2 linked regions of the Jeotgalibacillus aurantiacus genome follow. The protein of the gene in region 2 interacts with the protein of the main gene of each other region in a pairwise test. Links are inferred from orthologs where the notes say so. Each region holds a gene or a part of one and is shown on either strand. Other genes may lie near its edges.

The links.
Region 1: the proteins of cysE (region 2) and cysK interact in binary tests that used the Escherichia coli proteins (3 or more experiments, as listed by UniProt). The link is inferred for Jeotgalibacillus aurantiacus from one-to-one orthologs.

What each region holds. Positions count from the first base shown.
Region 1 is NZ_JACNMS010000009.1:28,606-35,369, reverse strand. What follows is about bases 3,912-6,721. They hold cysK (cysteine synthase A), read right to left. Parts: upstream 5,874-6,721; coding sequence 4,950-5,873; downstream 3,912-4,949. Other genes in these bases: H7968_RS17350 (peptidyl-prolyl cis-trans isomerase), read right to left, coding at 5,959-6,721; murB (UDP-N-acetylmuramate dehydrogenase), read left to right, coding at 3,989-4,849. Also shown: folB (dihydroneopterin aldolase), read right to left, coding at 1-71; folP (dihydropteroate synthase), read right to left, coding at 64-885; pabC (aminodeoxychorismate lyase), read right to left, coding at 888-1,742; pabA (aminodeoxychorismate/anthranilate synthase component II), read right to left, coding at 1,739-2,329; H7968_RS17365 (anthranilate synthase component I family protein), read right to left, coding at 2,326-3,735; more of H7968_RS17350, read right to left, coding at 6,722-6,764.
Region 2 is NZ_JACNMS010000008.1:58,537-67,424, forward strand. The notes cover bases 2,841-5,740. They hold cysE (serine O-acetyltransferase), read right to left. Parts: upstream 4,666-5,740; coding sequence 4,015-4,665; downstream 2,841-4,014. Other genes in these bases: cysS (cysteine--tRNA ligase), read right to left, coding at 2,841-4,018; gltX (glutamate--tRNA ligase), read right to left, coding at 5,050-5,740. In the rest of the region: rpmG (50S ribosomal protein L33), read right to left, coding at 1-130; RNA polymerase sporulation sigma factor SigH, read right to left, coding at 209-931; H7968_RS17125 (NYN domain-containing protein), read right to left, coding at 936-1,448; 23S rRNA (guanosine(2251)-2'-O)-methyltransferase RlmB, read right to left, coding at 1,455-2,198; H7968_RS17135 (Mini-ribonuclease 3), read right to left, coding at 2,195-2,614; more of cysS, read right to left, coding at 2,618-2,840; more of gltX, read right to left, coding at 5,741-6,507; ispF (2-C-methyl-D-erythritol 2,4-cyclodiphosphate synthase), read right to left, coding at 6,532-7,008; ispD (2-C-methyl-D-erythritol 4-phosphate cytidylyltransferase), read right to left, coding at 7,024-7,716; H7968_RS17165 (PIN/TRAM domain-containing protein), read right to left, coding at 7,729-8,835.

The sequences.
Region 1 (6,764 bases), on a different replicon or contig from region 2:
AGCTTATTCTCCGCTTCAAATACACCGTGGTAGCCGTAAAACTCCATTTCACTTACTTTGATTTTATCCATTCTCTCCACCCTTTCCGTTGAGTGCATCCATCACCTTTGCCATCCGGGATATTTCTTTTACATCGTGCACGCGCATGATATGGCAGCCCTTTTGAATGCCATAGCAGACTGTCGCGCCCGTTCCTTCCATACGCTCATCTGCCGGCAGATCTAAAATGTTGCCGATCATGGATTTCCTTGAAGTTCCGAGCAGAACGGGATACCCCATTACCACGATACGATCAAGGTGCCGCATCATCTCCACGTTTTGTTCAAAGGTTTTGGCAAAGCCGATGCCGGGATCAAGGATCATCTGATGAGACGGCACTCCGGCTTTTTCTGCAATCCTTATACTTTCCTTCAAATCATCAATGGCATCTGCAATAAAATCTTCATAGTTACGGTCTTCCCGATTATGCATTAAAATAATCGGTTTTTGGTATGCAGCCGACACATTGGCAATGTGCGGGTCCCGTTTTGCCCCCCAGACATCGTTAATGATATCTGCACCCGCTTTAATCGCAGCCTCTGCTGTCGCCGATTTGTATGTATCGATTGAGATTGGCAGGTTCACTTCTTTTTTGACTGCTTCAATCACCGGCACCACACGGGCGATCTCCTCTTCAATTGAAACAGGCGTGTGCCCTGGACGGGTGGATTCCCCTCCGATATCAATGATGTCTGCGCCTTCTTCAGCCATTTGCCTCGCGCGCTTCACCGCCTGATCCGGGTCGATATACTGGCCTCCATCTGAAAAGGAATCCGGCGTTGTATTTAAAATGCCCATAATAAGCGTTTTTTTTGTAAAATCGAGTGTATACCCGCCACATTGCATCTTCATGATCTGTTCACCTCATTTACTGCATTCAGCCGATCTTCAACAGCCTGTTTATATAAGCTTTTTAACGACCGGGTGATGTGCTGCCCGTTAAACGTTGCAGCTCCGAGTTCAGTGAGCGGGATCAGCTCCTGAATGGAGTTGGTCACAAACACTTCATCGGCCCGCTCCACTTCCTCAGGTTTAAAGAAACCTTCTTCTATCCGGAAGCCTTCGAGTTTGGCAAGCCTCATCACAAGTTTCCTTGTCACACCCGGTAGAATTCCCGTTTCAACCGCAGGGGTAAAGAGCGTGTCCCCATTCACCCAGAACAAGTTGGACGTAATCCCTTCCGCTGCAAATCCGCCCTCTGTCAAAAAGAGCCCTTCAATAGAAGGAGATGAAATTTCGCGGCGCGCTGCCAGGTTGTTTAAATAGTGATGGGATTTTAAACGGATGACGGTTTCCGGTGTGTTGCGTCTTAGTTTGAGCCACTGTCCTGTTTTTGATGCCAGCACAGGCGGAATCGGCTTTTGCAGAAGCATCACAGTCGGCTCGGAATATGGAGTTGGGTCAAGCCCGATCCCCCGTTCTCCCGCCGAAATATTCAGCCTGAAATAGCCATCCTCTCCGCCATTTGCTTCAAGCAGACGGCGAATGATCTCACGCGTCTGTTCAAACTCCATCTCATAATCAATATTCATCTCTTTTAACGCAGCATTCAGCCGTTCAAGATGATCCGCAAGTAAAAATGGGTGACCATCATACGTACGGAACGTCTCAAACACACCCATTCCATATAAAAAGCCGTGATCAAAGGGAGACATGACCGCGTCCTGCTCCCCGACGATCTGACCATTCAAGTACATCTTCATGGCGTTTCGACCTTATGAGACTGATACGTTTCAAGGAAGTTTTTCAGCAGCTGCTTCCCGTTTTCCGTCATGATGGATTCAGGATGGAACTGCACACCTTCTACCGCAAGCTCGCGGTGACGGATCCCCATAATTTCACCCTGATCAGTCCAGGACGTAATGAGCAGCTCGTCCGGCAGCGTGTGCTTTTCAACGATCAGTGAGTGATAGCGCGTTGCGGTAAACGGCATCGGCATTCCCTGATAAACGGTTTCACCATCATGGTAAACGAGTGACGTTTTACCATGCATGAGACGAAGGGAGCGCACGACGTTACCTCCAAATACCTGCGCAATCGACTGGTGACCGAGACAGACACCGAAAATCGGGATCTCGCCGGCGAAAGCTTTGATCGCTTCAAGGCTGATACCCGCTTCATCCGGACTGCATGGCCCCGGTGAAATCATCAGGTAGTCAGGATTCATCTCCCGGATTTCTTCAATTGTGATCTGATCATTTCGACGGACAATCAGCTCCTGACCGAGCTCTCCGAGAAACTGCACGAGATTATACGTAAACGAATCGTAGTTATCGATCATTAAAATCATGAATTCATCCCTCTGCTTTCCGCCTGATCTTTTGCCTGCCAGAGTGCACGCGCTTTTTTCAGTGACTCCTTATACTCCCGCTTCGGATGCGAGTCGATGACAACACCCGCCCCTGCCTGCACATAAGCCGTTTCGTCTTTTACCAGCATCGTCCGGATGACGATATTTAATTCCATATCACCGTTAAAACCGATCCAGCCGATTGATCCTGTATAAAGTCCGCGGCGCACCGGCTCAAGCTCTTCAATAATCTCCATGGTGCGAATCTTTGGCGCACCCGTGATCGTGCCGCCCGGGAACACCGCGCGGATCACATCAGCCTCATCATACTGTTCATCCAGCGTCCCACGGACATTGGAGACGATATGCATCACATGTGAATATTTCTCGATCACCATGAACTCATTCACTTCAACGGACCCGTACTGGCTGACGCGCCCGAGATCATTACGCTCGAGGTCTACGAGCATGACGTGCTCAGCAAGCTCTTTTTCATTTTGAATGAGCTCATCTGCGAGTCTCTGATCCTCTTTTGCATCCTGTCCGCGTGAGCGTGTTCCGGCAATCGGACGGGTGCTCAGCTCAGTCCCTGCTTTTTTCACTAAAAGCTCAGGGGATGCAGAGGCAATCTGGAACTCAGGCAGCTGAATGTATGACATATAAGGAGACGGATTGAATTCCCTCAGTTCCCGGTAGACAGCATCCGCTTTTACTTTCAGCGGTTTTGCCTGACGCACAGACAGATTCACCTGGAATACGTCACCTTGAGAAATATAGGTACGAATGGCTTCCGCCGCCTCCGCAAAAGCTTCTTCATCCATCGACACTGTCATGTCATCTTCAGGAACACCTGTCGTGACTGCCGAAATCGATTCATTTGTCTCACACGACCTCCATTTAGATACGAGCGCTTCGATGCGATTTTGTACGGGTTCTAAGACACTGTGCATAATCATAAAATATAACGTATCTGTGTGGTGATCAAAAACAAAAAATTCATCAAAAAACAGCATATATACTTCCGGCAGGTCCAGATCATCCCTCGCCTGCTCCGGCAGCTTTTCAATCGAACGGACGTAATCATAGCTGATATATCCGGCTGCTCCTCCCTGAAAATCCGGGAGTTCAGCAATCGGTTCTGTCCGGTAAGGCTCCATCCAGCGGATCAGGTTTTTAACGAGATCTCCATGCATCGTCTGCTGCGTTCCGTTATGGTGAATCGTCAGCTCTTCATCTTTCCCTTTTGCAAAGGCAAAAGGGCGCAGTCCCGCAATGCTGTATCGGCCACCCCGGCCACTTTCAAAAAACAGATGGCGTTCTTCCTGATCAGCCATCTGCTGGTACGTATGAAAAAACGTATCGCGATCTGTTTTTACTGTCTGATACGTGATTGTATATTGACTCATGAATGTTCACTCCCAGGCCATTTACTCACCTTTCATCATACACGAAATGCAGATGAAATTGGTAGAGGAGACCCGCCTCATAAAAAGCGGTCCTTCCTCCTCTTTTCAGATAAAAAATTGACGTATCCCGCTTGATTCCCTATACTTTACCTATTAACGCTCCTTTTAGCGGGAAGTCTCTGCAGAAGGGGCGTTTATATGTGAGAATGTACGTCCCTCGAGCACTATGGCATTTGATCACAGGAGGCACAACATGATTCAGAAAAACGTTCCGTTAAAAGACTATACGTATACAAAAATCGGTGGTAATGCTGATTACCTGGCGATTCCAAAGTCAGTGGAAGAGCTGGCGAAAGCGGTGGAATTCGCACAGAAAAATAACCTGCCATGGATGGTGCTTGGAAATGGCTCCAACGTACTGATTCAGGATGGCGGTATTGAAGGGCTTGTCATCTTAACGACATCTCTGACGAATATGACAATAGAAAATTATACGATCACGGTTCAGGCTGGGGCTCCAATTATTGAAGTGTCTCAGGCTGCACGCGATTTTTCATTAAGTGGACTTGAATTTGCCTGCGGAATTCCCGGAAGTGTAGGCGGCGCGATCTATATGAATGCCGGCGCATATGGCGGAGAGATTAAGGATGTGTGCACGTACGTAACTGTCCTGACGTCGGAAGGGAAAATTGAAAAATTGAGTGCGGATCAGCTTGGCTTTGATTATCGCACAAGCCTTGTCCCGGATAAAAACTGGATCGTTCTCGAAGTTGAGTTCGAGCTTGAGCCCGGAGATCAGACTGTTATTAAGGCAAAAATGGATGAGCTGACGTATTTACGTGAATCCAAGCAGCCGCTCGAATATCCTTCATGCGGCAGTGTATTCAAGCGCCCACCTGGACATTTCGCCGGTAAATTAATTCAGGATTCTGACCTGCAGGGTGTGCAGATCGGTGGCGCACAGGTTTCACTGAAGCATGCCGGCTTCATCATTAACAAAGGCGATGCCACTGCAAAGGATTACCTTAACCTTGTTCACCATGTACAAAAGACGGTAAAAGAAAAGTTCGGTGTCGAACTTGAAAAGGAAGTCCGCGTAATTGGAAGAGCTTAATCAATCACTGTCTGAATGCCTTTTGGCGTTCGGGCAGTTTTTTTATTGAATGAAACAAAAGCAAAAGCAGCCCTTCTGTGTGAGAAGGACTGCATTTTCATTAATCTTCAAATTGATAAAGCGGTGTGCTCAGGTAGCGTTCTCCGTTACTCGGAATCACAGCCAGTACTTTCTTTCCTTTGCCGAGTTCCTTTGCCACCTTCAATGCAGCAAAAATCGCTGCACCTGATGAAATTCCACCAAGAATACCTTCTTCTTTTGCCGCTCTGCGTGCCGTTTCAAAGGATTGATCATTGGTCACCTGAATGACGCCGTCGTATACCTTAGTATCCAGAATATCCGGCACAAAACCGGCTCCGATTCCCTGTATTTTATGTGGTCCAGGCGTTCCACCTGATAAAATCGGTGAATCAGCAGGCTCTACCGCATAAATCTTCACTCCATTAAAATGCTCTTTCAGCACCTGTCCGGCTCCGGTGATCGTTCCACCCGTTCCGATTCCGGCAACAAAAGCATCCAGCTGATCCATTTGTTCGACGATTTCTTTTCCGGTCGTGCGTCGGTGGATCTCAGGGTTGGCTTCATTTTTGAACTGCTGCGGCATAAAATAGCCTTTTTCAGCAGCCAGCTCTTCCGCTTTTTTAATCGCACCCTTCATTCCGTCAGGGCCCGGCGTCAGCACAAGCTCTGCCCCGTAGGCACGAAGCAGATTGCGACGTTCCATACTCATCGTCTCAGGCATGACAAGAACAGAACGATAGCCTTTGGCCGCTGCGATCATCGCAAGTCCGATCCCTGTATTACCACTAGTCGGTTCAATCAATGTATCTCCGGCCTTTAGGTCTCCCTTTTCTTCAGCAGCCTCAATCATCGCAAGTGCGATACGATCCTTTACACTGCTGCCCGGATTCATGTATTCAAGCTTTAGGTAAACGTCCGCTGACTGATCATCAACGAGACGGTTTAGCTTTACAATCGGAGTTTGCCCGACTAATTCAGAAATATTATTTGCAACACGTACCATTCTCTCACTCCTAATCCCTAGTAATGTGATCGGTTTTACATAATGCAAATGTAACAATTTCTCACAAACTTTTCAACTATTTTGATTATTCAGCCTGGCCGTAAAACCAGGAAATTGAAAACTCATCCCAAAACGATTCGGCCGTGACCGGAACGCTCAGCTGTTCCATGGCAAGCTGCCGTTCAATCCGTGATTTCACCTCTTCAAACTCAAACGACAGACCCGCAACATTTTCATGCAGATAAATAATCGCTGAACCGCTTTCAACCGGAATCGGATCTGACCATTCTCCAGGTGAAAGGCTTGAGGCCGCCTCTAAAATAGACGGATCAACAGATTCTGAGTCGACCGGGACATAACCGAGCAACCCTCCCTGACTTGCTGTTGCAGGATCAATGGAGCGTTCGCGCGCCAACGCTTCAAAGGAGGACTCATCCTCGAGCTCTTCAATCGTCTGAACCGCTTCCCCTTCCGTTGGCAACACAATCTGAGACAGACGATACATGTCCGGAATGTTATAGAGATCCTGATTTTCTTCATAATAAGCAAGGAGCTCTTCTTCTGATAAATCGACTTCTGTTGTAATCAGTTTTTCTAAAATCAGTTCCGTTTCAACCTGATTTCTAAGTACAGCTTCATCCGGCAGAGAAGCCTGATCATAGACGTTCAGAACAGAGCGGAGCAGGGACATTTCCTGCTCAAGCTCTTCTTCTGAAACCACTACATTAAACTTTTCTGCTGACTGTTCCATGACAGATTGATTCACGAGCTGCTGCAGCACTTCTTTTCCGTACCGGAGTTCAATCGCGTGCAGCCATTCCTGCCTTGTGATCTCTTCATCACCGACTGTGGCAACAACCTCTGCATCCGCAGCCGGTGTATCTCCATCCT
Region 2 (8,888 bases):
GTGTATGAGCATTACAGTAACGGCAAAATTTCTTGACTTCTAATCTATCAGACTGCTTATCTGCGCCCTTTGGAACGGAGTAGTTCCGTGATCCGCAGGCACTGCAAGCAAGAATCAGTTTTTTACTCACCATGTTCATTCCTTTTTAGGGACATACATCCTTTAAAAAATAACACTCCATCTGTTTGATGTCAATACACGCCAACCGTTAAAAAGTCAATTCGCGCGCCTCAAGATAGCGCTCCAGCTTGCGTTTGACACGCTGCAGGGCATTATCGATAGATTTTACATGACGATCCAGTTCTTCCGAGATTTCCTGATACGATTGCCCGTCAAGGTAAAGGGATAACACCTGACGTTCCAGATCACTCAGAAGCTCAGCTACTTTACCTTCAATCTTGCTGAATTCTTCCCTGTGAATGACGAGCGCCTCCGGATCTGTCGGCCTGGCTGTTGAAATGACATCCATCAGCGTACGGTCAGATTCCTCATCATAAATCGGTTTATCAAGTGATACGTAAGAATTAAGCGGGATGTGCTTTTGGCGGGTAGCGGTTTTAATTGCAGTGATGATCTGACGGGTAATACAAAGCTCAGCAAACGCTTTGAAAGAGGTCAGTTTTTCTTCCTTGTAATCACGAATCGCCTTATAAAGACCAATCATGCCTTCCTGGATGATGTCTTCTTTGTCTGCCCCGATTAAAAAGTAGGAGCGCGCCTTCACTCTGACAAAATGACGGTACTTGTTAATTAAAAAATCCAGTGCTTCACTGTTTCCGTTCTGAATCAGTTCAAGTATCACATCGTCTTCCATTCCGTGAAATAATTCCCGATCCGTTGATGCCTGATTGTATGCGTTCAAATGGATCCCCCCGACTGTACGAAACAAATAGATAGAAATATTATACTTTACAGAATTTTTTAACGTCAACCGTTCATTTATCGCCGCGTCTCCATTTTTCGAATATTTCGGCGACTTCGTCGGACAATGGAATCTTTGATACCGGGCGCTCAGACTGATTTCGTTCGATCCGCTTGGAAATTTTTTTTTCGATTTGTTTCATCTCAATTAAAAGTTCTCTCGCTGACTTCCGGAGTGCTCCTTGACCGAAGATCGCCCATTGCTCTGTATAATCGCTTGTGGCTACAATCACCTGGGTTTTAATATCATTCAGTTCAATGGCGAGCTTTTCAATCCGCTCATCTGCTGTTTCGTTTTTTCGGGTAAAAACAATTTCTACTCGGTAGTTAAACATTTTCTTCGACATACCTTCGACAAACTGCGCATCAAATACGATGATGACGCGGTGTCCGGTATAGCCCTGATATTCCGCCATGAGTTCGATCAGGCGGTCACGCGCCGCCCCAAGGTCGCGGAGCTTTAACTCCACGAGCTCGGGCCATGCACCGATGATGTTATAGCCGTCTACGAGCAGTACATTTCGCATCGCTGATCATCCTTCCAGCGGGTGACGGCGTCTGTAGACCTCATACATTAAAAGGCTTGCTGCAACAGAGGCATTGAGCGACGTCACATGTCCAACCATTGGCAGATGAATCAGAAAATCGCATTTTTCCCGTAAAATACGGCTCATGCCTTTCCCTTCACTTCCAATAATTAACCCAAGCGGCATCGTCCCATCAAAGCGGCGGTAATCCTCACTGCCTTTCGCGTCAGTCCCGGCCACCCAGACACCACGGTCCTTCAACTCGTCCACCGTTCGGGAAAGGTTGGTCACACGCACAACCGGTACGTGTTCAATCGCACCCGTTGAAGCCTTCGCGACGGTTGCGGTCAGACCGACTGCCCGGCGCTTTGGAATAATAATGCCGTGAACGCCCGATGCATCCGCTGTCCGCATGATCGAACCAAGATTGTGCGGATCCTCAAGCTCGTCCAGGATCAGGATAAACGGATCTTCGTTTTTAGCTGCCGCTTTGTTAAAAATATCGTCCATTTCCGCATACTCGTAAGCTGCAATCGAAGCGACAACCCCCTGATGCTGTCCATCCATCAGCTGATCAATTTTCTTTTTCGGTACAAACTGAACAAGTACATTCGCTTCCTTTGCCAGCTGGATGACCTGCTGCATCTGTCCCTTTTGTGAGCCTTCCCCGATCCAGATTTTATTAATTTCCCTGCCGGATCTCAGTGCCTCCAGTACGGGGTTTTTCCCGCCGATAAATTCTTCGCTCATTGCCCTGCTCCTTTCTGCTCTTCCATGATGAACGCAATCGACTCATCAATGATGCCGATTAACCGCTCCTGCTGCTCTGTTAAATATAAATAACCGATCAGCGCTTCAAACGCTGTGCTGTACCGGTACGTTGTCACATCTGTATTTTTCGGCACAGAGCCGGACTTGGCATTGCGACCCCTTCGGATCACGGCCATTTCCTCCTCTGTAAACCGCTCTTCAGCGAACATATGGTGCAGGATTTTCGCCTGCGCTTTTGCTGACACATAGCGAATACCCTCGCGCTGAAGCTGGTTCGGTCTGACCGTCCCGCTTACTAACAGGTGGTGACGGACCTTCTGTTCATACACGGCGTCGCCCATATAGGCGAGCGCCAGTGCATTGATTTGTTTCGGGTCTAATGTATAATCCGCCATTTCTTACCCTCTTCTCCAGCGGATACCCTGTTTTGTATCTTCTAAAATAATGTTCATGTCCTTCAGCTGGTCACGAATCGCGTCTGCTGTCGCAAAGTCACGCGCTTTTCGTGCTTCTTCGCGCTGCTGAATAAGGGCATCAATATCTGAATCAAGCATGTCTTTTTCCTGCTCCATCGTGAAGCCAAGCACACCTGCCAGCTCATCAAACGCTTTTGTAAAGGCATCGATGACGTCTGTTGATGTATTTTTCTCACGCAGGTAAAGATTCGCCTGACGTGACAGGTCAAACAACACAGAGATGGCATTGGCTGTATTGAAATCATCATCCATCGCTTTGACAAACGCTTCTTTCTGTTCAGCCGTTGCATCCAGCCACTTCTGGTCATCTTCTGTCAGACCGGCACTGGATTCACGGCGGTGCAGCAGGTTTTCGTAAGAGGTACGGATTCGCTCAAGACCAGCTCCTGCCGCATCCAGCAACTCTTTGTTATAGTTGATCGGATGGCGGTAGTGAACCGACAGCATGAAGAAACGCAGCACCTGTGGATCCACTTCTTTTAAAATGTCATGAACGAGAACAAAGTTGCCGAGTGATTTCGACATTTTCTCGTTATCGATATTAATATACCCGTTATGCATCCAGTAATTTGCGAAGGTTTTACCGGTCAATGCTTCTGACTGGGCGATTTCATTTTCATGGTGCGGGAAGGCTAAATCCTGTCCACCTGCATGAATATCAATCGTATCGCCAAGGTATTTGCGCGCCATTGCCGAGCATTCGATGTGCCAGCCCGGACGACCTTCTCCCCACGGACTTTCCCAGGAAATTTCGCCTTCTTTTGCTGCTTTCCATAAGACAAAGTCAAGCTCATCCTCTTTGCGCTCATCTGACTCGATACGCGCGCCGATCTGAAGCTCATCAATGGACTGATGAGACAGCTTTCCGTAGCCGTCAAACTTACGCGTGCGGTAATACACATCTCCGCCTGACTCATACGCAAAACCTTTATCAATTAATGACTCAATAAATTCAATGATTAGATCAATGTTTTCCGTCACACGCGGATGAGCTGTTCCACGCTGGCAGCCAAGCGCACCTACATCCTCAAAATAAGCTTCAATAAACCGGTCGGCAATGACAGGCACCTCTTCACCAAGCTCTTTGGCTGCACGGATCAGTTTATCGTCTACATCAGTAAAATTCGAGACGAAGTTCACATCATAGCCCCGGTATTCAAGGTGACGGCGTACCGTATCAAATACGATCGCAGGACGGGCGTTTCCAATATGAATATAGTTATAAACGGTCGGTCCGCACACATACATGGAGACCTTCCCCTCTTCAAGCGGTTTAAATACTTCCTTCTGCCTTGTGACAGTGTTATATAATTGAATGCTCATAATTGCGAGCTCCTTTCCCGTTCCTTTTTCAATTGTTCTTTCACAAATGCAAGCTCTGTTTCGAGCGTGCGGATGCGGTCCCAGATCGGATCCGGCATATCCTGATGATCCAGATCGCGGCGCACCTTTTTCCCATCGCGCACCACGACTTTACCCGGAATGCCGACAACAGTGGAATTGGCCGGCACGTCATTTAAGACAACTGAACCCGCTCCAACCTTGGAGTTCTGACCGATTACGATGGAACCAAGCACCTTTGCGCCTGTGGCAATCAGCACATTGTCCTCAAGCGTCGGATGACGTTTCCCTTTCTCTTTCCCTGTTCCACCGAGTGTTACGCCTTGGAAAACCGTCACGTTATTGCCGATTTCACATGTTTCCCCAATGACCACACCAACTCCGTGATCGATAAAAAAACGTCTGCCAATTTTCGCAGCAGGGTGGATTTCTATACCGGTCATCGCTCTTGCAAGCTGCGATATTGCCCGGGCAATAAAAAACATTTTTCGCTTATAAAAGACATGGGCAATCCGGTAAGCCCAGATCGCATGCAGTCCGGAGTACGTTAAGATAATTTCTAATGCTGAACGGGCAGCGGGATCCTGATCAAAAACGGTGTCGACATCTTCTTTTATCCGCTTAAACATCTCGTTCACTCCTCTCATTTTACACAATTTCCGCTATAATTCCGACTGAACACATATGAATTTACTGTTTTAAAATAGAAAAAGCGTCTCTGTCATATGACAGAGACGCTTTTTTGCGCGGTTCCACTCTGTTTGAAGCAATGTAACACACTGCTCCCCACCTCAACAGGATAACGGCCTGGAACCGCTTATGCCTACAATCGCTCTTCGGCAAAAGACTCAAGGGTGCATTTCAGAAAAGGATCAGCCCAAACCGCTCTCAGCCGGTGACGGTTCTCTCTTATCGGCATCACTTTTCCTACTTCTCCCTATCAAAGCTTTCATGTATCGTCAATCGTTGATTTGCGTTCTATAGACATACTATATACTATTCTTTTCGAAATGTTAATTAGTCAGCTTGCTTAATCGTGCAATGACTTTTTCTTTTCCTAATACTTCGATTGCATTCGGCAATTCAGGACCATGCGTCTGTCCTGTCACTGCGACACGAATCGGCATAAAGAGCTTTTTGCCTTTATGACCCGTTTCTTTTTGAACGGCTTTGATCGCTTTCTTGATCTGATCTGCCTCAAACGCCTCTAGCGCCTCAAGCTGCCCGATAAAGGAAGCCATCACCTCAGGCACCTGCTCTTCTGCAATCACAGCACTTGCCTCTTCATCATATTCAATCTCATCTTTAAAGAACAGCTCAGATAATCCGACAATTTCAGCACCGTAGCTCATCTGCTCCTGGTAAAGGGCAACTAAATTCCGCACCCACTGCTCCTGCTCCGGCGTGCGGTCCTTCGGAATTCTTCCCGCTTCCTCTAAATGCGGAACAGACAGCGCCACAACCGTATCAAGGTCAAGTGTCTTCATATACTGGTTATTCATCCACTCAAGCTTTTTCGTATCAAATACGGCCGGTGATTTCGACAGACGGTCCGCATCAAAAATATCGATAAGCTCCTGCTTCGAGAAGATTTCCTCTTCCCCTTTTGGCGACCAGCCAAGCAGCGCAATAAAGTTGAACAATGCCTGCGGCTGATAGCCCAGATCCTTATACTGCTCAATGAACTGAATAATAGAGCCATCGCGCTTGCTCAGCTTTTTACGCTCTTCATTGACGATCAGTGTTGTATGACCGAACTTTGGAAGCTCCCAGCCAAACGCTTCATAAATCATCATCTGCTTTGGTGTATTGGAAATGTGGTCATCTCCACGAAGCACGTGTGAAATCTCCATATAATGATCATCTACTACAACCGCAAAGTTGTACGTTGGAATACCGTCTTTTTTCACGATGACAAAGTCGCCGATACCGTCACTTTCAAACGAAACGTCTTCTTTTACAATATCGTTGAACGTATACGTTTTACCCTGAGGCACGATAAAGCGGATGCTTGGCTCACGCCCTTCTGCTTCAAGCGCTGCTCGCTCTTCATCCGTCAGGTTACGGCACTTCCCGCTGTAGCGTGGCATTTCGCCGCGGGCACTTTGTGCTTCGCGCTCTGCCTCAAGCTCTTCTGATGTACAGTAGCACTTGTAAGCTAGACCTTTTTCAAGCAGCTCATCGTAATGCTTTTTATAAAGATCATTACGCTCTGACTGACGGTATGGACCGTAATCTCCGCCAACATCGATGCTTTCATCCCAGTCAATACCGAGCCACTTTAAATAATCAAGCTGAGACTGCTCTCCGCCTTCGATGTTACGCTTTGTATCTGTATCTTCCACGCGGATGATAAATGTTCCGCCCTGGCTTCTTGCAAACAAATAATTAAATAGGGCTGCACGGGCATTCCCTATATGTAAATATCCTGTTGGACTTGGTGCATAACGCACGCGAATTGGTGTAGACATAACGTTGTCCTCCTGAAAATGGGTTTATAGTTTTTGAAGAAGAATGACAGCCTGTGCGGCGATGCCTTCTTCGCGTCCTTCAAATCCGAGCTTTTCGGTTGTCGTTGCCTTTACATTGACCTGGCTCTCATCAGCTTCTAATAGAGATGCAATGACCGCTCTCATATCACTGATGTGCGGCGCCATCTTTGGCTTTTGTGCAATAATCGTACAATCAATGTTTCCGAGTGAATAGCCCTTTTCCTTCACGATTCCCCATACGTGCTGAAGCAGCTTTTTGGAATCCGCTCCTTCAAACGCCGGGTCTGTATCCGGAAAATGACGGCCGATATCCCCTTCGCCAATCGCACCGAGTGCCGCATCTGCCACAACGTGCAGCAGCACGTCAGCATCTGAGTGACCGAGCAGTCCCTTTTCATGCGGGATCTCGATTCCCCCGATGATCAGCGGACGACCTTCCGTCAGCTGGTGAACATCATAGCCCTGTCCAATACGAACCATAGGTGTTGCTCCTCTCTATTCGTTACGTACAGAAGCCATTTTCGTAAGAATCGCCTCTGCAAATAATAGGTCCTCTTTTGTTGTCAGCTTTATATTATCATAATCTGATTCAATAACCGTCACTTTTCCGCCCATTTTTTCAACAAGTGAGGCGTCATCCGTTCCGGTAAAGCCTTCTTCTTCAGCGGCTTTGTGTGCCTGTAAAATAAGATCAAGGCGAAAAGCCTGCGGTGTCTGAACAGACCACAGGCTTGCGCGTTCCACTGTTTCCGTAACAGTTCCACCCATCACTTTTTTAATCGTATCCTTTACCGGTACTGCAGCAATCGCACCGTCTGAAACTTGTGCTTCTTTGGCAAGTGCATGAATCGTTTCTTTTTTAATAAATGGACGTGCGCCATCGTGAATCATCACGATGTCTGCTTCCGCCTGCTTCAGCGCTTCATATACGCTGTTCTGACGTTCCTTACCGCCAGGAACCATTGCTTTTACTTTTGTCATGTTATATTCCGCAAGCAGCCTGGTCAGTTCTTTACGATCATCAGGGTGAATCGCAAGCAGAATCCCGTCACATGCTTCATCCGCTTCAAAGACACGCAATGTGTGAATAATAACCGGTACTTCTTTTACCGTCAGGAGCAGCTTGTTACGGTCTGCTCCCATCCGCTTTCCCTGACCCGCTGCCGGAATGACCACTTCATATTTCATGATGTTCTCCTTTTATAACGCCTTTTCCTTACCGTATGACTTCGGTTTGGCAAAAATCATCCGGCCAGCCGATGTCTGAAGGACGCTGGTCACAATGACTGTGATGTTTTTGCCGATAAAGTTCTTGCCGTCTTCCACGACGATCATCGTGCCATCGTCGAGATACGCAATCCCCTGGTTTTGTTCCTTCCCGTCCTTGATCATCTGGACGAGCATTTCCTCACCCGGCAGCACGACCGGCTTGACCGCATTGGCAAGGTCATTAATGTTGAGCACCTGCACACCCTGCAGGTCACATACTTTATTTAAATTAAAATCGTTTGTTACGACAATCCCGTTCAGCACTTTTGCGAGCTTCACAAGTTTGCTGTCGACTTCCTGAATATCCTCAAAGTCACCTTCATAAATCGTTACTTTTATCGGAATGTCTTTTTGAATTCTCTTCAGAATATCCAGTCCGCGACGGCCACGGTTTCGCTTCAATGCATCTGATGAGTCTGCGATATGCTGCAGTTCGCCAAGCACAAACTGAGGAATGACGATCTCACCATCAAGGAATCCCGTCTGGCAAATATCCGCGATCCGGCCGTCAATGATGACGCTCGTATCCAGAATTTTGTGGTGCTTGGAAGCGGGAACTTCACTTGTTGCCGCTTCACCCTGATCAGCCTTTTTCCCATGCGAGGGATTGCGTGAAAACAGCTGAACCAGCTCGTCCCTTTTTGTAAAGCCGACCTGAAAACCAAGGTAACCGAGAATCAGCGTTAACAGGATCGGAATCACCGTATTAAAAATCGGAATTTCAATATCATTAACCGCAACCCCGATCAGGAACGCTGTAATTAACCCGATGATCAGTCCCAGTGCGCCAAACAGAAGGTCTGTTACCGGTGCTTTAACAAGTGAATCCTCCGCCCATTTAATAAAGTTAACCACATACTTAATGGCCCAGAATGTTGCCGCATAAAAAATAATCGCTCCTAAAATGGCAGTGACGTAGGCATTGTTTATGAATGCATAATCTAAATTAAAAGGAATAAGAACTAATTCTGGAAGTAAAAAGATGCCCAGTGTTCCGCCGACAATCAGAAAGCAAACCTGAATAATTCGTTTTAACATTCCTTCACCTCCCTGGTGATTTTTTAGCACCTGTAGTGCTTGTGAAAAGATTA